One region of the Lentzea sp. JNUCC 0626 genome, then DNA from elsewhere that is predicted to be linked to it. Evidence: riboswitches for the same ligand, from Rfam matches in the RefSeq annotation. Region 1 holds a riboswitch; each other region holds the start of a gene.

The links. A riboswitch is a leader RNA that binds a small molecule or an ion and turns the genes downstream of it on or off. The one in region 1 is predicted to bind glycine.
Region 2: linked by a shared signal. The riboswitch ahead of gcvP (aminomethyl-transferring glycine dehydrogenase) and the one ahead of gcvT (glycine cleavage system aminomethyltransferase GcvT) in region 1 are both predicted to bind glycine.
Region 3: linked by a shared signal. The riboswitch ahead of gcvH (glycine cleavage system protein GcvH) and the one ahead of gcvT (glycine cleavage system aminomethyltransferase GcvT) in region 1 are both predicted to bind glycine.

Annotation. Positions count from the first base shown of each region.
Region 1 is NZ_CP171635.1:9,330,173-9,337,480, reverse strand. It holds gene JNUCC0626_RS43845 (DUF1295 domain-containing protein) at 1-440, opposite strand, end outside; gene JNUCC0626_RS43840 (class I SAM-dependent methyltransferase) at 437-1,663, opposite strand; gene JNUCC0626_RS43835 (COG4315 family predicted lipoprotein) at 1,818-2,495, shown strand; gene glyA (serine hydroxymethyltransferase) at 2,660-3,925, opposite strand; gene gcvT (glycine cleavage system aminomethyltransferase GcvT) at 3,939-5,033, opposite strand; glycine riboswitch at 5,133-5,223, opposite strand; glycine riboswitch at 5,225-5,315, opposite strand; gene JNUCC0626_RS43820 (DUF3817 domain-containing protein) at 5,361-5,663, opposite strand; gene JNUCC0626_RS43815 (hypothetical protein) at 5,678-6,031, opposite strand; gene JNUCC0626_RS43810 (helix-turn-helix transcriptional regulator) at 6,156-6,647, opposite strand; gene JNUCC0626_RS43805 (hypothetical protein) at 6,812-6,991, opposite strand.
Region 2 is NZ_CP171635.1:9,731,866-9,739,173, forward strand. It holds gene JNUCC0626_RS45815 (bifunctional nuclease family protein) at 1-322, shown strand, start outside; gene JNUCC0626_RS45820 (MerR family transcriptional regulator) at 664-1,230, shown strand; gene JNUCC0626_RS45825 (Clp protease N-terminal domain-containing protein) at 1,318-2,286, shown strand; glycine riboswitch at 2,343-2,438, shown strand; gene gcvP (aminomethyl-transferring glycine dehydrogenase) at 2,594-5,485, shown strand; gene JNUCC0626_RS45835 (hypothetical protein) at 5,534-5,716, opposite strand; gene JNUCC0626_RS45840 (class I SAM-dependent DNA methyltransferase) at 5,730-6,332, opposite strand; gene JNUCC0626_RS45845 (maleylpyruvate isomerase family mycothiol-dependent enzyme) at 6,344-7,003, opposite strand; gene JNUCC0626_RS45850 (DUF3224 domain-containing protein) at 7,006-7,308, opposite strand, start outside.
Region 3 is NZ_CP171635.1:8,369,089-8,376,396, forward strand. It holds gene JNUCC0626_RS39090 (ABC transporter ATP-binding protein) at 1-279, opposite strand, end outside; gene JNUCC0626_RS39095 (hypothetical protein) at 302-739, opposite strand; gene JNUCC0626_RS39100 (hypothetical protein) at 739-921, opposite strand; gene JNUCC0626_RS39105 (MFS transporter) at 1,374-2,822, shown strand; gene JNUCC0626_RS39110 (TetR/AcrR family transcriptional regulator) at 2,832-3,512, shown strand; gene ald (alanine dehydrogenase) at 3,583-4,695, opposite strand; glycine riboswitch at 4,920-5,013, shown strand; gene gcvH (glycine cleavage system protein GcvH) at 5,076-5,459, shown strand; gene JNUCC0626_RS39125 (L-serine ammonia-lyase) at 5,492-6,856, shown strand; gene JNUCC0626_RS39130 (hypothetical protein) at 6,843-7,308, opposite strand, start outside.

The DNA of each region.
Region 1 (7,308 bases):
AAGACGAAGCCGACGACCCACAGCGCGACGCCCAGGACGTCCAGCACCCCGAAAGGTGCGTCGAGGTGCTGCGCGGCCTGGACGGGGAGCGAGACGATCCACATCAGAACGGCCTGGAGCAGGTAGACCCGGTACATCCGCAGACGCGGATTTCCCTTGGCCCGCTTCAGGATGTCCTGGTAGCGCGGATCCTCGTCCTTGCCCCGGTTGCGCGAGTGGATGTGCACGCCCAGGCGCACGCCCCAGATCACCGTGAGCGCGGTGACGACCAGCTGCCGGGTCAGGTCGCCGTCCGCGAGCACCAGGGTGAGCACCGCGATCACGGCGAAGCCGGGACCCCACACCGAGTCGATGAGGTCGTAGCGCTTGCGGGAGTCCGCGTAGAGGAAGAGCCCGCTCAGCAACGCCAGGACGGCGATCAGCGTGATCAGGAAGCTCATCCGGCCACCAGCTCACGGCGCACGCGCGGCATGCCGCTGCGGCCGTTCTCGCTGCGGCGCACCGCGAGGATCTGGTCCACGCCCATCCGTCCCTCCTCGAACGTCAGCGCGCCACCCGCGAGGTACAGGCGCCAGACTCGTGCCTGGCCTTCGCCCACGAGTGCGACGACCTCGTCCCAGCGTTCTTCGAGGGTGTCGGCCCATGCGCGCACGGTCCAAACGTAGTGCTCGCGCAGCGCGTGCACATCACGGATCTCCAGTCCGGCGGCCTCCAGGAAGCCGGTCGTGGCGCTGACCGGACGCATGTGCATGTCCGGGGCCACGTAGGACTCGATGAACGCGCCGCCACCGGGTGCGTTGTGGCCCCGCGACATCTGCTGCAGCAGCAGGCGTCCCTCGGGCTTCAGCAACCGGTGCAGGGTGGCGGCGTAGGTCGGGTAGTTGCTCTCACCGACGTGTTCGCCCATCTCGATCGTGGAGATCGCGTCGAACGGCTCGTCCTGCACCTCGCGGTAGTCCTGCAGGCGCACCTCGACCCGGCCGGTGAGGCCCTCGGCCTCGATGCGCTTGAGGATGTGCGCGCGTTGCTGGGCCGAGATCGTCACACCGGTCGCGTGCACGCCGTAGTGCTTCGCCGCGTGGATGATCATCGAACCCCAGCCGCAGCCCACGTCGAGCAGGCGCATGCCCGGTTCCAGGCCGAGCTTGCGGCAGACGAGGTCGAGCTTGTTGTGCTGGGCCTGGGCCACCGGCTCGTCCGCGGAAGTGAAGTACGCGCACGAGTAGGCCATGCTCGGGTCGAGCACGAGTTGGTAGAAGTCGTTGCTCAGGTCGTAGTGGTGCGAAATGGCATCACGGTCGCGACCCTTCGAGTGCAGCGCCCCGCTCAGCCGGGCTTCCTCCTTCGGCGCGTCCGGGTTGGGCCCGAGCACCTTCAGCTTCATCGCGAGCTTCACGACCTCCGACAACTTCGGCCGGCGCGTGACGCCTCGGCGCACGAGGCCCCAGACCTGCGAGAGACCGAACGCGAGGTCGCCCTCCACGTCGAGCTCCCCGCTCACGTACGCACGCGCGAGGCCCAGCTCGTTCGGACTCCACACGAGCCGCCGCAGCGCGTCGCGGGAGCGGATCACGAGGACCGTCCCGTCCTGCGGACCCGCCACGCTCCCGTCCCACGCCCGAATTCCGATCGGCAACGGCGCGCCCAGCACCCGTTCGGCCATTCCCGCCAGCTGACCAGCGACGACCACCCTGCACCTCCTGCGTGACCTGACTCCGCCTGACGTTCGAGACAGCAAGAGGTTCGGTTCGTTTCTGAACCGAGACGCAACCCCGGCCGTATGGCCTCGATAGAGCGAACGGATGGACAAGGAGGACATGAGTGTGATCCGACGTAACCGCATCGCCATCGGGCTCGCCGCGGGACTGGCAGTTGTGCTGGGTCTGGGTGTCTGGAGCGCCACGGGCAGTGGCTCGAGCAACTCCAAGCCGGTGGCACAGACCGAAACCGACCTGGGCGTCCTCGGTGACTACGGCGACGTGGGTCAGCCCCCGGTACTCCAGGAGCCCGCGCAGGCGCCCGAAACCCAGGTGCAGCAGCAGGCCCCGGAAGCTCCCGCGCAGCAGCAGGCGCAGCCCCCGGCCGCAGCGCCGGTGAGCTCGATCAAGCTGGTGGGCAAGGCCGTCGAGAAGATGGGCAACGTGGTCCAGGACGGCGACGGCCGGACCCTCTACCGCTTCGACAAGGACGTCCCGAAGCCCGAAGGCAAGTCCAACTGCAACGACCAGTGCGCCGTGACGTGGCCGCCGGTGCTGTCGGACACGGTTCCGCAGCTCGAAGGCGTCGACTCGAAGCTGGTGTCGCTGATCACCCGCGCCGACGGCAAGAAGCAGGTCGCCATCGACGGCTGGGCTCTCTACACCTACTCGAAGGACCCGGCTCCCGGTAAGTGGGCCGGCCAGGGCATCGGCAACACCTGGTTCGTGATTCAGCCCGACGGCAAGCGCAACGTGGAGTGCCTCCCGCCTGGAACGGTCGTGGCGCCCGCTGCGTAACACCCCACAGTCCCGTTAGGACGGTCCATCTGAAAGACACACCCTGACACGGTGACACCCCGGCCCTGGGGAAGGGGCCGGGGTTCCCGTCGTTTTCGCTCCGGGGTAACGAGAAGGGGCGCCACCCGAACCGCGGGTGGCGCCCCTTCTCGTCTGAGAGCAGATCAGAGCGTGGAGTACAGCGGGTGCTTGGCCGCGAGAACCTCGACGCGGGCCCGCAGTTCGTCGATCGCGGCACCCGGCTTGAGGGCCTCCGCGATCACGTCGGCGACCTCGGTGAAGTCCACCTCGCCGAACCCGCGGGTCGCGAGCGCCGGCGTGCCGATGCGCAGACCCGACGTCACCATCGGGGGACGCGGGTCGTTCGGCACGGCGTTGCGGTTGACCGTGATGCCGATCTGGTGCAGCACGTCCTCGGCCTGCTTGCCGTCGAGCTCGGAGTTCACCAGGTCGACCAGGACCAGGTGGACGTCCGTGCCGCCGGTGAGGACCTTCACGCCCGCCGCGGCCACGTCGGCCTGCGAGAGGCGGTCGGCCAGGATGCGCGCGCCTTCCAGTGTGCGGCGCTGGCGGTCGGCGAACTCGGGCGACGCGGCGTGCTTGAACGCCACGGCCTTCGCCGCGATCACGTGCTCCAGCGGACCGCCCTGCTGACCGGGGAACACCGCCGAGTTGATCTTCTTGGCGATGTCGGCCTCGTTCGACAGGATCACGCCACCACGCGGACCGCCGAGGGTCTTGTGGGTCGTGGTCGTCGTGACGTGCGCGTGCGGCACGGGCGACGGGTGCAGGTCCGCGGCCACGAGGCCCGCGAAGTGCGCCATGTCGACCATCAGGTAGGCCTCGACCGAGTCCGCGATGCGGCGGAACTCGGCGAAGTCCAGCTGACGCGGGTAGGCGGACCAGCCCGCGACGATCAGCTTCGGGCGGTGCTCCTGGGCGAGGCGCTCGACCTCGGCCATGTCGACGCGGCCGTCACCGTCGGAGACGTGGTACGGCACGACGTTGTAGAGCTTGCCGGAGAAGTTGATGCGCATGCCGTGCGTCAGGTGACCGCCGTGCGCGAGGTCCAGGCCCAGGATCGTGTCGCCGGGCTGGAGCAGCGCGAACATGGCGGCCGCGTTGGCCTGGGCGCCGGAGTGCGGCTGGACGTTCGCGAAGCCCGCGCCGAAGAGCGACTTGATGCGCTCGATGGCGAGGCGCTCGACGACGTCCACGTGCTCGCAGCCGCCGTAGTAGCGACGGCCCGGGTAGCCCTCGGCGTACTTGTTGGTGAGCACCGAGCCCTGGGCCTGGAGCACCGACACGGGGGTGAAGTTCTCCGAGGCGATCATCTCGAGCGTGCCCTGCTGGCGCGCCAGCTCGGCCGCCACGGCCTGCGCAACCTCGGGGTCGTACTCCGCGAGGGAAGCGTTGAACTGGTCGGACATCGGAAAGATCTCCCTACTTGGCGCGCTTGTAGAACGGAAGTGCGACGACCTCGACCGGCTGCTTCTTGCCGCGGACGTCGACCAGCAGTGGGGTGCCGGGCTCGGCACTGGCCTTGTTCACGTAGGCCATGGCGACGGAGTAGCCGAGGGTCGGGGACAGCGCGCCCGACGTCACCTCGCCTACGACGTCGTCGCCGTTGAGGACCGCGTAACCGTGGCGCGGGGCACGACGTTCGGGCGTCTTCAGTCCGACCAGGACCGAGTCCACATCGGACTCCGACACCTTCGTCAGCGCGTCGCGGCCCACGAAGTCGCCGGGCTTGTCGAGCTTCACGACGCGGCCGAGACCGGCGTGGTACGGCGTGAGCGACGTGGTGAGTTCGTTGCCGTACAACGGCATCCCGGCTTCGAGGCGCAACGTGTCGCGGCAGCCGAGACCGCACGGCTTGAGCTCGTGCGCCTCGCCGGCCTCCAGCAACGCCGCCCAGACGGCACCGGCGTCGGCGGGCGCGACGAACAGCTCGAAGCCCTCCTCACCGGTGTAGCCGGTGCGGGCCAGCAGCGCGTCGACGCCGGCGACCTTCGACGGGTACGAGGCGTAGTACTTGACCGTCGCCAGGTCCGTCTCGGTGAGCCCCGACAGGATCTCGACCGACTTCGGGCCCTGGATCGCGATCAACGCGTAGTCCGTCGACTTGTCCGTCACGACCGTATCGAACCCGGCGGCGCGCTCGACCAGCGCTTCAGCCACCATTGAAGCGTTGGAGGCGTTCGCGACGACCATGAACTCCTCGTCGCCGAGGCGGTACACGATCAGGTCGTCGAGCACGCCGCCGTCGGCCTGGGTGATCATCGTGTAGCGGGCCTTGCCGACGGCCAGCGCGGAGATGTGGCCGACCAGCGCGAAGTCGAGGGCCACGCCGGCCTGCGGACCGGTCAGCACGATCTCACCCATGTGCGTGAGGTCGAACAGTCCGGCGGTCTGGCGCACGGCGTGGTGCTCCGCGAGTTCGGACGAGTAGCGCAGCGGCATCCGCCAGCCCGCGAAGTCGGTGAACATCGCGCCGAGCTGCTCGTGCTCGGCGTTCAGAGGCGTGAGGCGGGACATCAGAACGCTCCTCCAGGGTGCGCCGAAGAGCCGGACGCGGCCGGCTGAGGCATCAGAAGAATGACACGGTCCATCGGAGACTCCTCACTAGAGCGAGCCTCCCCCTCTGTCATGAGCCTGAGAGCTTCACCACGACGAGCGTGGCTTGCACCGTGGGCGAGGCTCCCGGGGAGCCTGCTTTCCAGAGTTGCCTGCGTCGCGCGGTACCTGTACCTGAGAGATTCCGGGGAGGAGTTGCTCCTACGGTGTCCCCGCTGAAGGGGACTCTCCCGCGCGACATCGACGGCCGTGTTCAGTTGGTAGCCCCAGACGCTAGCAGGCCAAACGTCACAGCGGCACGCCCTGCGCCGTCTTCTCGACCACCTTGCGCTCCGCCCAGAACGACAGGAACGGGATCGTGCCGGCGAGCAGCACCAGCGCCGTGCCCTTGATGGACCAGCGCAGCTTCAGCGCCAGGTCGACGGAAATCACCAGGTAGATGGCGTAGAGGAAGCCGTGGACCGGGCCGACGACCTTCATCGCGCCGCCCATGTCCGCGGCGTATTTGAGCACCATCGCCACGACCAGGAGCAGCAGGAAGACTCCGACCACGTAAGCCATGACCCTGAACCGGGTCAACGCACCCTTCATCTGCCCGCCTTCGCTCAACGACCGTCCCGCGCGTTGAGGTCCGCGAGCATGCGGTTGTAGGCCGCGAGCTCCGCGTCTTCGTCATCGTCGAAGTGCTCGACAGGCGCGGGTTTGACGGCGACAACCGTACTTTCCTGCCTGGGAGCGGGTGCAACCGGCTCGGGTGAGAGAGCCTCGTCACGGCGTTCGCGCGCGAGCTTGCGGAAGCGCCAGACCATGAAGAGGGGGAAGAGGCCGAACAGCGGCCACTGCAGCACGTAGCCCAGGTTCTGGAACGTGCCGCTGGCGGACTCGAAGCGCTGCCACTGCCACCAGGCGAGCCCGCAACAGACGATCAGCGCCGCCAGACAGGCGAACGCGATCAGCACACGTTGGGGAGTAAGGAGGCCGCGCACGACCTCCACACTACTTGGGTGAGGCCTCCCGCACGGAGGCCGCCCGTTTGAGGGGTGTTGGTTACGGGGCTGCCGCCTCCGACAGCCCGTTTCCCAACTACGCCACGCCGTCCCGGCGCTGCCTCCGCAGACGAGCAACACACCAGGCCGCGGCAGAGCCACGACGAAGGTGCTGGAGAACCGTCATCGGTCCCAGGCGCCTCCCGAGATCGGCAGGCGTGAGGCCGGCCGCGCGGTAGTCGAGCGCGCGCTGGTCCAACGGGCTGATGCCCGCGTCCCACCACTGCTCGGCCTCGGCGACGTCGCCCACCAACTGCCAGTAGCTCGCCGCGGCGGCGAGCATCGCCTCGGGTGCCTCCGGCGCCCGCTTGCGCATCGCGGCCACGTAGGCCGGATCCGCCGAGTCGACCTTGACCAAGCCACGCGACCCACTCCTGCCGCCCCGCTGGACGGGGATGCCAGGCGCCGAGGGGGGAGCCTCCGCGAGCCACGCGTTCTTGATCCGGTTCACCTCCTGCATCTCTGCGTCATCAGACCGTTCAGCCGCCCACTGCTGCAACAGCTCGTGGACCCCGGAGTCCTCGACCATATGTGCCTCCTCGTCGGTCGGGGATCGGCCATTGCAGCGGAAGGTATTCGGTAGGTCTGACAATCGCCAGACCCTGAATCCCCAGAACACCCGTTACCAGTGCGTGATTGGTCGCATTCCACCCGTCCGGCTCAACGCAGACGGTCGAGGATCACCGACTGTCACTAGCTGAGCGGGGTGGCCGTCCCGAAGAGGCTCCTGACGAAGGTGATGATCGACTCCGCGCCCTGACGCAGCCAGCCGAGGACCTGCTGGACCGCCGAAGCGGACTGCTCGGGCTGGGTGATCAGGAGGAACAGCACCAGCGCGACGCCCGCCAGCACTAGCACCTTCTTGAGGTTCACAGGTACCTCTCCGTCCGTGTGGTTCACCGGTCAGGCGGCGGACCGCCCGTGTCACCCGTCATGGTCCCTCATTCACCCGGCCGATGAACAACGACCACGCCAAACTCTCCCCGGGTTCTGCCTGCGGCACACGCCTGCACAGCGGCCAACGTCACCCGAATGGCGGCTAAAGACAGGCCTCAACTGCGCCGATGTCCTGGGCACGAGGTGAACACGGACTCCCTCGCATCCCACAGCTTGGAAGCAGGACTGTTGCACCGGGGCTCACCCGGATGCCGAACACGGCCCATCACGCACCGTCACGCCTTCGTGGCGCC
Region 2 (7,308 bases), 400 kb from region 1:
TCCTGCCCGTCCGCTCACCCACGACCTGCTGAAGGACGTCATCGGGGCGTTGGGGCGCAACCTCGAGCAGGTGCGGATCACCGACCTGCAGGAGGGCACGTTCTTCGCCGAGCTCGTGTTCGACGGCGACGTGCGGGTGTCCGCGCGGCCGTCCGACTCGGTGGCGCTCGCGCTGCGGGTAGGCGTGCCCATCCACGCGGACGAGGCCGTCCTCGCCGAAGCCGGGTTGATCATCCCGGACGAGCAGGAGGACGAGGTCGAGAAGTTCCGCGAGTTCCTCGACTCGGTTTCCCCGGAAGACTTCCGCGGCGCGGACACGTAGGCAGACCTGAGGTGCGACGCCTGAGACGCCTGTGAGTGAGTTTCGGTGCGTCGCACTCTGTCTCGTATGGGCTTTCGAACGTTCGTTTGGACGTCACCCGACAGGACTACTTTAGGTCGTTTTTCTCGCTAAACGATCACTAAACGTCACCTGAAACGCCTAGTTCGGGTGACGGTATGACTCTCTACCTGAGGTTGAGGGTCGCAACTCCCCGCGCGTCGCGTTGACCTGCCCTCGGACCGGTCTTACCGTCGAACTCGAGTGGACGTCGCCGGTTCACGAGAGTGGACGCGGCGGCTTGACGGTCATGAGTTTCGTGGCCGTTCCGAGGGGAGGCAGGCGTGGTCGAGGAAGCGCCCTTGAGGGCGGAATCCGGGCTGCAGGGTGAACTGTTCCCGGACTCCTCGCTGCCGGACGAGCTCGTCGGTTACCGAGGGCCCGCGGCGTGCCAGATCGCGGGCATCACGTACCGACAGCTCGACTACTGGGCGCGCACCGGGCTGGTCGCGCCCACGGTGCGGATGGCGCACGGCTCGGGCAGCCAGCGGCTGTACTCCTTCAAGGACATCCTGGTCCTCAAGGTCGTGAAGCGGCTGCTGGACACCGGCGTCTCGTTGCAGAACATCAGGGTGGCGGTCGACCACCTGCGCCGCCGAGGTGTGCAGGACCTGGCGAAGATCACGCTCTTCTCCGACGGCACCACCGTCTACGAGTGCACCTCGCCGGAGGAGGTCGTCGACCTGCTGCAGGGCGGTCAGGGCGTCTTCGGCATCGCGGTGAGCGGGGCGATGCGCGAGATCTCCGGCACGATCCACGAGTTCCCGGCCGAACGGGCGGACGGCGTCGAGATCGCGCCGATGACCGAGGACGAGCTGACCCGTCGTCGTCGCGAGCGCGCCACCGGCTGACCGGCGCGGTGAACGTGGCCGACTGGCCGTCCTGAGTGGCCGGTCGGCAGCAGCGCCGAGAACCCCTTGCTCCCTAGCGTTTCCGGCATGACGCACACCCCTTCAGCGCAGGTGGTCAAGGTCCTGGCGGCGGCCTCGCAGCGCGCCTTCCGGCTGGAGTTCGGCTTCGTCGGCACCGAGAACCTGCTGATCGCACTGGTCGACACCATCGGCCCCGGCCGCAAACTCGGCACGACCTCGCTGACGGCACAGGCGATGGCCAGGGGCACGAGCCACTGGGCCGGTGACGACGGAGGAGTCGTCGCCGAGTCCCACCCGGACGTCATGGCGCTGATGAGCGCCGCCCACCACCACGCCCGCGTCGACACCGTCCTGCCCGTCAGCCGCGCGCTGGAGACCTGCCTGCTGGCCGCCGTGGCGCAGGCAGGCGACGGCGTCCTGACGACGACCCACCTCGCGCTGGCGCTGCTGTCGCTCGACTCCGGGCGGGTCGCCGACCTGATGTTCCTGCACGGCGTGGACGTGGAGGCGACCGCCGCGGCCGTGCGCGCCGACGCCGAACGCAAGTACGCCGAGGTCGAGGAGGCGCCCGCCGTGTGGCTGCTGCGCAAGGCAGGCGCGCTGGAGGGGGAATCCGGCGGCGGGTACGTGCGCTGGCTGACCAAGCTCGTGTCGCGCGGCCAGGGCCTCGGCGGCCCGGTGCTGACCGCAGTGCGCAACGAGGCGGACCGACTGGCTGTGGCCGGACGCCGGGACGTGTCGTCGCGGGATCTGGTGGAGGCGGTGCTGACGCTCGACCACCAGCTGACGGTGGCGGGGTGCAGGCTCAAGCCCGAGTTCGAGTCAGGTGGGGCGGCGGCACTGCGCGAAGCAGGAGTGGACGGCGCCTCTCTGCCGTCTGGAGGCACTGTCGAACGAGCGATGGAACGCGCGAAGCTCGTCGCGGCCCGCAGCGGCGACCCGGTCGTGGGCACCCGGCACCTGCTGCTGGCCGTGCGCGACGACCCCGCCGACCCGGTCGCGGCGGCCCTCGTCGGTCTTCGTGCTGAGACGTAGGTCGCGTCCCTAGCGACTACCCGGGCTGCCTGCGGGTATTCTTCTCGGGTAGTCGCTGAACTCAGGCGGGAGAGTCCGGGTCTCGAACCCGGCGCCGAAGGAGCAAGTCCCTCCCCGGGAACCTCTCAGGCATCCAGGACCGCCAGAGCGAGACGCCTCTGGAAAGTGGACTCCCGCGAGGGAGTCCCGCCGACGGTGAAAGCCCATCAGTGATGGGTGAACCTCTCAGGCGCCCGACATCGGGTACGGACAGAGCGGGGAGGGCACCAGGACACGTGTGCCCGAAGCCAGCCCCCGGAGGCGTTTGATGACGCAGGACCGCATTCCGCTCGCCGCTCTCGAGCACGGCACCCCGTTCGCCGACCGCCACGTCGGCCCGCGTCCCGCCGAACTCGCGCGCATCCTCGACGTCATCGGCGTCGGATCGCTGGAGGAACTGGCGCAGCACGCGGTTCCGTCGTCCATCCACGAGCGCGACCTCGTGCTGGACCTGCCCGCCCCGGCCACCGAGACCGAGGCGCTCGCCGAACTCCGCGAGCTCGCGTCCCAGAACCGGCCGATGACGCAGATGATCGGCCTGGGCTACTACGACACCGTGACGCCGGGCGTGATCCTGCGCAACGTGCTCGAAAGCCCTGCCTGGTACACGGCCTACACGCCGTACCAGCCGGAGATCTCGCAGGGCCGCCTCGAGGCGTTGCTGAACTTCCAGACGATGGTCGGCGACCTGACGGGCCTGCCGACCGCGAACGCGTCCATGTTGGACGAGTCGACCGCCGCCGCCGAGGCGATGACGCTGGTGCGCCGCGCCGGCAAGTCCAAGTCGAACAAGTTCGTCGTCGACTCCGACACGCTGCCGCAGACGCTCGCCGTCATCGAGACGCGCGCCGAGCCGCTCGGCATCGAGATCGTCGTCGCCGACCTGTCGCAGGGCATCGAGGGCCTGGGCCTCGGCGGAGACTTCTACGGCGTGCTGCTGTCCTACCCCGGCGCGTCCGGTGTGGTGCGCGACCAGAAGGCCCTCATCGAGGAGATCCACAACGCGGGCGCGCAGGCCGTCGTCGTCGCCGACCTGCTGGCGCTCACGCTGCTGCGCGCGCCGGGCGAGATCGGCGCGGACGTCGTCGTCGGCACCACCCAGCGCTTCGGCGTCCCGATCGGCTTCGGCGGCCCGCACGCCGGGTACATGGCCGTCCGCTCCGGTCTGGAGCGTCAGCTGCCTGGCCGTCTCGTCGGCGTCTCCGTCGACTCCGACGGCTCGCTCGCCTACCGGTTGGCGTTGCAGACCCGCGAGCAGCACATCCGCCGCGAGAAGGCCACGTCCAACATCTGCACCGCGCAGGTGCTGCTGGCCGTGATCGCCTCCATGTACGCCGTCTACCACGGTCCCGAGGGCCTGCGCGCCATCGCGACCCGCGTGCACCGCCTGGCCACCGTGCTCGCCACGGGCCTGTGCGAGGCCGGTCTGGACGTCGTGCACGGCGAGTTCTTCGACACCGTCGAGGTCCGCGTCGAGGGCAAGGCCGCCGAGGTCGTCGCGAAGGCCCGTGAGGCCGGCATCAACCTGCGTCTGGTCGACGAGGACGTCGTCGCCATCGCGTGTGACGAGAAGACGACCCGTGCGCACGTCGTCGCCGTGTGGAACGCCTTCGGTGTCACCAAGGCCGATGTGGACGCGATCGACGGCGACACCGCCGACGGCATCCCGGCCGACCTTCGCCGCACGTCCGACTACCTGACGCACCCGGTCTTCCACGCGCACCGCTCGGAGACGGCGCTGCTGCGCTACCTGCGCGCGTTGTCCGACAAGGACGTCGCGCTCGACCGCAGCATGATCCCGCTCGGCTCCTGCACGATGAAGCTGAACGCCACCGCGGAGATGGAGTCCATCACGTGGCCGGAGTTCTCGACGCTGCACCCGTTCGCGCCGGTCGAGGACGCCAAGGGCCTGCTCAAGATCGTGTCGGACCTGGAGGCCTGGCTCGCCGAGGTCACCGGCTACGACGCGGTGTCGTTGCAGCCCAACGCCGGCTCGCAGGGTGAGTTCGCCGGTCTGCTCGCGATCCGCGCGTACCACCGCGCCAACGGCAACGCCGACCGCGACGTCTGCCTGATCCCGTCGTCCGCGCACGGCACCAACGCCGCGTCCGCCGTCATGGCCGGCATGCGCGTCGTCGTCGTGAAGTGCGACGACAAGGGCAACATCGACATGGGCCACCTGCGCACCACGGTCGCCGAGCACGCCGACGACCTGGCCGCGATCATGATCACCTACCCGTCGACCCACGGCGTGTACGAGGACACCGTCCGCGAGGTCTGCGGCCTGGTCCACGACGCGGGCGGTCAGGTGTACGTCGACGGCGCGAACCTCAACGCGTTGATCGGCCTCGCGCGCTACGGCAAGTTCGGCTCGGACGTCTCGCACCTGAACCTGCACAAGACGTTCTGCATCCCGCACGGCGGCGGTGGCCCCGGCGTCGGCCCGATCGGCGTGAAGTCCCACCTCGCGCCGTTCCTGCCGAACCACCCGCTGCAGCCCACCGCGGGCCCGGCGACCGGCGTCGGCCCGATCTCCGGCGCCCCGTGGGGTTCCGCGTCGATCCTGCCGATCTCGTGGGCGTACGTGCGCATGATGGGCGGCGACGGCCTGCGCCGCGCGACCCTGACCGCCGTGGCCGCCGCGAACTACGTCGCGCGCCGCCTCGACGAGCACTACCCGGTCCTCTACACCGGCGAGGGCGGCTTCGTCGCCCACGAGTGCATCCTCGACCTGCGCCCGATCACCAAGGCCACCGGTGTGACGGTGGACGACGTCGCGAAGCGCCTCGCCGACTACGGCCTGCACGCCCCGACGATGTCGTTCCCGGTCGCCGGCACGCTGATGGTCGAGCCGACCGAGTCCGAGGACCTGGCCGAGATCGACAGGTTCATCGACGCGATGATCGCGATCAAGGGCGAGATCGACAAGGTCGGCGCCGGCGAGTGGTCCGTCGAGGACAACCCGCTGCGCAACGCCCCGCACACCGCGGCGTGCGTGACCGTCGGCGAGTGGAACCACCCGTACAGCCGCGAGGTGGCCGTCTACCCGGCCGGCACCGCGGCGCCGAAGATCTGGCCGCCGGTCCGCCGCATCGACGGCGCGAAGGGCGACCGCAACCTGGTCTGCTCCTGCCCGCCGCTCGAGGCGTACAGCAGCTGATCCGAGCAGGTCTGAAGGGGCGCGTCCGTCGGGGGTGCGCCCCTTTTTTCACGCTCCGACCGGGCAGGCCTCGTCGCCGCAGTTCTCGTCGACGCTGCGCCCCGGCTTGGTCTGGTCGTGCTCGAACGCGAAGTGGAAGCAGTCCGGGTGCATCCGCTCGAACAGTTCGAAGTCCTCGGTCTCCAGCTCGACCGTCTCACCGCAACGCTGGCACGTCTGTTCTTCTGACACGCCGCAGATCGTCTCACCCGCGCGCGAACAGCACCGCGCCGTCGTGCTCGATCAGCCACTGGGCCTCGACGGTGAACCCCGCCTCCCGCAGCCATCCCGCGACCCGCTCGGGCGGTCGCAGGTGGACGTTCACCCGCATCGGATGGCCGCCGTAGCCCGAGGTCTTGAGGTTCGTGCGGTCGCCGACGTGGAACCCGACCTGCACCAGCCCGCCCGGTGCCACCGCCTCCCGGAAGTGCCCGAACACCACCGGCACCAGCTCGTCCGGCACGTGGATCAGCGACCACCAGCAGAGGATCCCGCCGAGTCCGCCCGGCAGCGGTTCGGTCATCGACCCCACCTCGAACCGCAGCCCGGGATGCGTGGACCGGGCCAGCTCGATCATGCCGGGGGAGAGGTCGATCCCGGACGCGTCCACGCCCAGGGCGGCCATTCGCGCCGTGATGTCGCCAGGGCCGCAGCCGACGTCCAGCACCGGCCCGCGCACCTCCTCCGCGAACAGCCGCAGTGCCGCCTTCAGGTGCGGCAGGCCGTCGAGCAACCCGCGGGTGAGGTCCGCGTAGCTGTTCGCCACCGTGTCGTAGGAGTCGCGCGTGTCCGTCAGCCAGTCGCTCACGACGCCCGAAGTTACTCGCTGAACGGCTCCGGGCGGTGCCGTCCGAACAAGGCCAGCGACGAGATCCACACGTCCGGATCGCCGTCCCAGTCCAGGGCCTTGATCTGGTCGGCCGACCGGCGCCCGCCGATGGCCCGCATCAGTTCGAACGACGTCGTCCGCAACGTCCCGGCGGGCTCGCCGTGGCCCAGCACCCGGTCACCGTGTTCCAGGGTGATCCGCAACGCCGGCACGTCGTTCTCCCGCATCCGCTGGTCGAGCTGCTGCAACGGTTTCACCAGCGCCGCCCGCACCTCGACCCCGGTCCGGTCGCCCGGAACCCCCAGCGCGGCTCTGAGATCGTGCTCGTGCGCGATCACCTCGGACACCAGGACCGGGCCGAGCGGCGTGTCGAACAACGGCGTGGCCCGTTCCAGGTTCGCGTCCCACTCGGCGAACGCGTCGTCCAGGGAGTTGTCGCGGCGGTCGCGCACCTGCCGTTCGCCCCACTCGCCCGTCTCGACGCCGTCGAACCGGCGGTCCGCGAAGTCGCGCAGACCGCCGGCGAGGTGCGCCACCACGTCCTTGACCGACCAGCCGGGCGTCGCCGCCACGGGTGTCTGCGGATCGGCGCCGGTGACGAGCGTGGTGATCCGCTGCTTGGCCGCGTCGTAGATGGGGGCGTTGGTCATGGTCAGACCTCGTACTCCAGGGTGTAGGTGCCGCTGCCATCCTCCGCCCAGTCCACCGTCGCCGCACCTCGCGCGTTGAGGAACTTCCCGGTGCCGTCGACGATCTCGATGACGGCCTCCACAGAGGACCGGTAGGCGCCGACGTGCCGCAGCACCAGCGTGCCGTCGTCGGTCGTGATCTCCTCCAGGGCCGTCGTCCACGCGACGTTCTCGCCGTAGTACATGAGGTAGCGGCAGCTGCCGACGCCGTCGATCTCGCCGCTGTAGGTGAACTCGACGTGCGCCTCGGTGAGCTTGCGGCCCTC
Region 3 (7,308 bases), 960 kb from region 1:
GCGCGGGTGGAATCCCTGCGCCTCCAGCACCGCGCCGACCACGCGCCCGGGCTGGCCGAGCTGGTGGAACGGTCGTCCGTTGATCGTCGCCGTGCCGGCGGTGGGCCGCACGAGACCGAGCAGCATCCGCAGGGTCGTCGTCTTGCCCGCGCCGTTCGGGCCGAGGAAGCCCGTCACGCTGCCGGGTGACACGGTGAAGCTCAGGTTCTGCACAGCGGCCACGGGACCGAAGTGCTTGGTCAGGTTCTGGACCGCTATGAGGCCGCTGCCGTCATGCATGCGGCCCATCCTGCCTGAACGATCAGTCCGGCAAGGCGTGCTTGGGACGGGACACGACGGGCGCGCGGTGCACGACCGACGGTTCCGCCGCCACGACTGGCAGCTCGGTCGTCAGCTCCGCAGGGGTCTCCTCCGGCACTTCGATAACACCTGATCGAGTGAAGGGGTTGCGCAACGGCCGCCGCCGTTCGCGGTGCGGCAGCCCTTCGCCGATGAGGTGCTGGTGCGCCATGTTCCAGACCTGGCAAGGCCACCGGCGACGACGCAGCCAGCCGGGACAGGCCTTGCAGCGGCCGTCCTCGTCGGGTTGGTGCACCGTCAGCAGCAGGCGCCAGCCGTCCGCGAGGCGGTGGATCTCCGCGCGGGCCAACGGGACCAGTGCCTCGGCTTCTCCGTGCTCGGCGACTTTGTCCAGCAGTGCCAGGCGTTGCAGCACCGCGTCGCGCAGGGTCTCGTCCATCACATCTTCGCCGTGGCCTGGTCGAGCAAAGAGCCCAGCCGACGCGTCTGAGTGGCGGACATCACAGCGGTCTCGCCAGGAGGCGTGACCAGCAGGACCCGGTCGTTCTCCACCAGCACGGTCATCGATCTGTCGCGACCGAACGGGTCGTGGCAGTGGATCCATCCCTGTGGTTCAGCCATGGAATCTCCCTTCGAGGGACACCCGACTCCGTCTTCATCGGCCGAACCCCCTGCTCGCCGCACCGCGCGACCCGGAATTCACTCGTTTGCTGGACGGGCCGGACACGGGCAGTGGTCCACTCGGGGAAACTTTTGGGTCGCGTTTCGGCGGGGGTGCTGGGCGCGCGCCGCCAAGGCCCGCTATATTTGGTGACGGCGGCCCCGCTCCCAGTGACCCCCAGGCTGGTTGAGCGCGGCCGCCCTTTACGTGGCGGGCTCCGGTGCTCATTGGTCTTCGACCAATTTCGCCGGAGCCCGCAGTGCTAGTCGGGGGACACCCCCGCACCCCCGGGCCTTCCTTGAAACTCCTTCGCTTCTGTAGCGACCTCTTCGTTCTGTCCTGAGCGTAAAAGGCTTGCGCCCAGCGGTCTCGTACGCTGTAAGTTCCTCGTACACCGTAAGGGGGAGGAACGATGACTTCGACGACCGAGAAGGCCGTGGTGCACCCGCACCCGCAACGCTGGGCCGTGCTCGGCGTGCTGTGCCTGTCCGTGATGGTCGTGGTGCTCGACAACACCGTGCTGAACGTGGCGATCCCGTCGATCTCCACCGGCTTGGACGCGAGCACCGCCGACATCCAGTGGATGATCAACGCCTACTCGCTCGCGCTGGCGGGCCTGCTGCTCACGACCGGGTCGCTGAGCGACAGGTTCGGCCGCAAGCGCGCGTTGCTGGTCGGCCTGGTGCTGTTCGGCACGGGCAGCGCGGTCGCGGCCTACGCGGGCTCGTCCGAGGCGTTGATCGCGGCCCGCGGGTTCATGGGGATCGGCGCCGCGGTGCTGATGCCGGGCACGCTGGCCGTGCTCATGCAGTTGTTCGACGACAAGGAACGCCCGAAGGCCATCGGCATCTGGGCCGCCGTCACGTCGCTTGGCTTCGCGGCCGGGCCGGTGATCGGCGGCGCGCTGATCAAGCACTTCTGGTGGGGCTCGGTGTTCCTGATCAACGTGCCGGTGGCGCTGCTCGCGATCGCGGCCGTCGCGTTCCTGGTGCCGGAGTCCAAGGACCCGACCGTGCGCAGGCCCGATGTCCTCGGCTCGATCCTGTCGATCATCGGCATGGTGTCGATCGTGTACGCGGTGATCGAGGTGCCGGAGCACGGCTTCGGCTCGGCCGAGTTCGGCGTGCCGGTGGCGATCGGGATCGTCACCATGACCGGGTTCGCGTTGTGGGAACGGCACACCGCCGACCCGATGCTCGATCTCGGGTTCTTCCGGAACCGGCGGTTCACCGGCGCGGTGGCGTCGGGCGTGCTGGCGGCGTTCGGCATGGCGGGCTCGCTCTTCCTGCTGACGCAACACCTTCAGGGCGTGCTGGGGTACAGCCCGTTGGAGGCCGGGGTGCGCGTGGCACCGATGGCGGTCGCGTTGCTCATCACCAGCAACACGTTGGGGCAGCTCGTGATGAAGCTCGGCGCGGGCCGGGCGATGTTGCTGGGCATGACGATCGTCGCGGGCGGCGTGCTGCTGCTCTCGATCGGCGACACCTACCCGCCGACGCTCGCCGGACTGGTGCTCATCGGCGTCGGAGTCGGTGTGTCGCAACCCGTTGCGGTCAACGCCCTGATGGGGTCGATCCCGCCGGAACGCGCCGGCATCGCGTCCGGGCTGTCGGGCACGTTGACGGAACTGGGCTCCTCGTTCGGCATCGCCGTGCTGGGCGCGCTGCTGTCGGCGCGGTTCGTCGCGTCACTGCCGGACGGCGTGTCGGGGCGTTCGCTGCAAGAGGCGTTGCACAGCGGTGCGGACATCACGGTCGTGCGCGAGGCGTTCTCGAACGGCATGAGCGTCAGCCTGATCATCGGCGCTGTCGCCGTGTTCCTGGGAGGTGTTGTGGCCAGCGTGCTGCTGCGACGTGCATAGGATCGCGACGTGGACAGCGTGTGGTTCAGCAAGCCCAGGCCCGGCAGCGGCCAGCCCCTCGGCCTGAGCCGGGACGCCATCGTGCGCAAGGCGATGGAGATGCTGGACGCCGACGGCCTGCAGAAGCTGTCCATGCGCAAGCTCGCGGCGGCGCTCGGCGCGGCACCCATGTCGTTGTACTGGCACGTTCCGACGAAGGACGCGCTGATCGAGCTCTGCCTCGACGAGGTCTACGGCGAGTTCACCCTGCCCGATCCCGAGACCGACTGGGAGATCGCGGTGCGCGCGTTGATGCACGAACTGCGTCAGCTCGCGCTGAAGCACCCGTGGTGGATCCGCGGGATCGGGCAGTTCAACACCATCGGCCCGAACGCGGTGGCCTACGCGGACGCCATGTTCGGGCCGATGCTGCGCGCCGGTCTGTCCACCGTGGTCGCCGCCCAGTCGATCTCCACGGTGGGCAGCTACGTCAACGGGTACGCGGTCGCGGAGGTCAACTTCGTCGGGCGCGGCGGGATGGACTCGCCGCCGCCGGACATGGGCAAGATCGCCGACCTCTACCGCGACAAGCACCCCAGGTACGTCGCGATGCTGGACGAACCCGAGGTGTGGACGCTGGACGGGCAGTTCGAGTTCGGGCTGGACTGCGTGATCGACGGCATCAAGGCGCGCGTCGCCGCCCTCAGATAGGCGAAACCCCCGCAGCGATTGACGCGTGCGGGGGCCTCATTCATTCAGTTGGCATTCATCTGGTCGGCTTTCAGACCACGGACTCCAGCGGCGTGTGCGCGAGGCCGGTCGCCTCGGCCACCGGGCCGTTGGTGAGCTGCCCGGCGTGCACGTTCAGGCCCAGGGCGAGCGAACGGTCGTCCTTCAGCGCCTTCTCCCAGCCCTTGTCGGCCAGCGCGACGGCGTACGGCAGCGTCACGTTGGTCAGCGCGTAGGTCGAGGTGCGCGGCACGGCGCCCGGCATGTTCGCCACGCAGTAGAAGACCGAGTTGTGGACCTCGTAGGTCGGCTCGGCGTGCGTGGTGGGACGCGAGTCCTCGAAGCAACCGCCCTGGTCGATCGCGATGTCGACGAGCACGGAGCCCGGCTTCATGTCGGCGACCAGCGCGTTCGACACGAGCTTCGGCGCGGCGGCACCGGGGACGAGCACGGCGCCGATGACCAGGTCGGCCTCGCGGACGGCCTGCTCGACGGAGAACGCGTTGGACGCGAGCGTGCGCAGACGGCCCTGGAACTGGGCGTCGATCTGGCGCAGGCGGTCGACGTTGGTGTCGAGGATCTGCACGTCCGCGCCCATGCCGACGGCGATGGTGGCCGCGTTGACGCCCGCCACGCCGCCGCCGATCACGACCACGCGGGCCGGGGCGACACCGGGGACGCCGCCGGGCAGCACGCCGCGGCCGCCGGAGGGCTTCATCAGGCTGAACGCGCCGACCTGCGGGGCGAGGCGGCCCGCGACCTCGGACATCGGGGCGAGCAGCGGCAGCGCGCGGTTCGGCAGCTGCACGGTCTCGTAGGCGATGGCCGTGGTGCCGGACGCCAGCAGCGCCTCGGTCAGCGGCTTGTCGGCGGCGAGGTGCAGATACGTGAAGAGGGTCTGGCCGGCGCGCAGACGGGGGTACTCCTCGGCGATCGGCTCCTTGACCTTGAGCACCAGGTCGCCCTCGGCCCACACGTCGTCGGCGGTCGCGAGGATCTTGGCGCCCGCGGCGAGGTACTCCTCGTCCGTGATCGCGGAACCGAGACCGGCACCCTGCTCGACGTAGACGTCGTGGCCGCGGCTGGTCAGCTCGTGCGCACCGGCAGGGGTGAGAGCGACGCGGTACTCGTGGTTCTTGATCTCGCGGGGAACAGCGATCCGCACGATGACTCCTCCGTTCGGTGGCCGACATCTCATAATGTGGGCCAGTCACAAGGTCATGTCACTGTGCTGATCGCACTATCCGGTAACCCTCCGGTTGTTCAGTTAGGACAGAGCGACCTGAGTGTTGTTCGCGTTCCACTTGACGTTCCCGCGTTGACACTCGGCGGGGGCCGCACATAGCGTTCGCGCCGAGAACTGAACACCGGCCGCGGCGCGCGAGCGCCAGAACCCGCGTGGGAGAGACCTCGACGAACGCAGTCGGGGCGCCGAAGGGGCAAGCTCCCGCACACTCTCAGGCAGCAAGACCACTCGGGGTAGGCAACTCTGCACGGCGGAGGGGGCGCTAGTTGTCCTGACCCGTCACAGCCAGAGGAGTCGCCGTGGAGTTCCCCGAGAACCTGCTCTACACCGTCGAACACGAGTGGGTCGACTGGACGCCGGGCACCCAGGACCCGCTGACCTGCGGAATCACCGCGTACGCCGCCGACGCGCTCGGCGACATCGTCTACGTGCAGCTGCCCGAGGTCGGTGCCAAGGTCGTCACCAACTCCGTCTGCGGTGAGCTCGAGTCCACCAAGTCCGTCAGCGACCTGTTCTCGCCCGTCACCGGGGAGATCATCGAGGTCAACGACGCCGTCGTGCAGGACCCGGCGATCGTGAACAACGACCCGTACGGCGAGGGCTGGCTGTTCAAGGTCCGCGTCGAGTCGGCCGAGAACCTGCTCACGGCGGCCAAGTACGCCGAGCTCACCAAGACCGACTGACTCCGCTCCGCCCCACCACGAAGGACTGATCAGTGGCGATCAGCGTTTTCGACCTGTTCTCCGTCGGCATCGGACCGTCCAGCTCCCACACGGTCGGCCCGATGCGCGCGGCCGCGATGTTCGTCGACAAGCTCGGCCCTCAGTTGTCCACTGTGGACCGCGTGCACGTCCAGCTGTTCGGGTCGCTCGGCGCGACCGGCCACGGCCACGGCAGCCCGAAGGCCGTGTTCCTCGGCCTGGAGGGCAACCTCCCCGAGGAGGTCGACCCCTCCGTCGCCGCCGAACGCGTCGAGGAGATCATCTCCAGTGGACGGCTGAGGCTCGGCGGGACGCACGAGATCGCGTTCACCCACGACCGCGACCTCGTCATGCACCGCCGCAAGTCACTCCCGTTGCACCCCAACGGGATGAGCTTCGAGGCGTTCGCGGACGGCAAGTCGGTCGAGCACGCCGTCTACTACTCGATCGGCGGCGGGTTCGTCGTCGACGAGAACGCGTCGGGCACCGACCGGATCAAGCCGGACACCACCCCGTTGCCGCACCCGTTCCTGACCGGCGACCAACTCCTCGCGCGCTGCCGCGAGACCGGCCTGTCGATCAGCGAGATCATGATGGCCAACGAGCTGTCGTGGCGCACGGAAACCGAGATCCGCGAAGGACTTCTGCACATCTGGCACGTCATGCAGGAGTGCGTCGAACGCGGCTGCACCGAACACGGCACGCTGCCCGGCGGCCTGAAGGTCCGCCGCCGCGCCGCCGAGATGCGCAAGCGTCTGGAGAGCGAACACTTCGTCACCGACCCGTTGCGGGTCATGGACTGGGTGACTCTCTTCGCGTTGGCGGTCAACGAGGAGAACGCGGCTGGTGGCCGTGTCGTCACGGCGCCGACCAACGGCGCGGCGGGCATCGTTCCGGCGGTTCTGCACTACTACACGAAGTTCGTGCCGGGTGCTTCCGACGACGGTGTCGTCCGGTTCTTGTTGACGGCGGGCGCTATCGGCGTGCTGTTCAAGGAGAACGCGTCGATCTCCGGTGCCGAGGTCGGCTGCCAGGGTGAGGTCGGGTCGGCCTGCTCGATGGCCGCGGGTGGGCTCGCCGAGGTGCTCGGCGGCACGCCCGAACAGGTCGAGAACGCCGCCGAGATCGCCATGGAGCACAACCTCGGGTTGACGTGCGACCCGATCGGCGGCCTGGTGCAGATCCCGTGCATCGAACGCAACGCCGTCGCGTCCATCAAGGCCATCACCGCGGTGCGGATGGCGTTGCGGGGCGACGGGTCGCACTTCGTGTCACTGGACAAGGTCATCAAGACCATGCGGGACACCGGCAAGGACATGTCGGTCAAGTACAAGGAGACGGCACGCGGCGGACTCGCCGTGAACGTCATCGAGTGCTGAACTCGATCATCAAATCGATGTCCTCGAGGGTGCTCTGCGCGTTCCGGTTGTCGATTGTGGACAGCCGGGCGCGCAGCTCGTCGGACACCAGCCACTCGCGGATCGGCTTGCCGGGATCGTCCCACCACATCCAGGTGAGCAGCGGGCCGTTGTCCCGCGCGTAGTCCCAGGCGTAGGTCCCGGCGACCTCCACGACCACGTCGTCCGCGAAGGTGTCGAGGAGTCGCAGCCAGGGAGCCATGTCCTGGTCCAGCTGCGCGGCGGCTTGGAGGAGGCGGTCCAGCTCGTGCCGCCGCTCCGGATCACCGGCCACCCGCACGACGACGTCGGTGATCAGCGTGCGCAGCGCCTCCTGCTCGCCCTCGGGCCAGCTGTCGAACCGAGCCCACGGCAACCCCGCGGTGAGCTTGTTGTCGAGCTCCCGCTCCAACACCTCGACCACGCGGTACCCG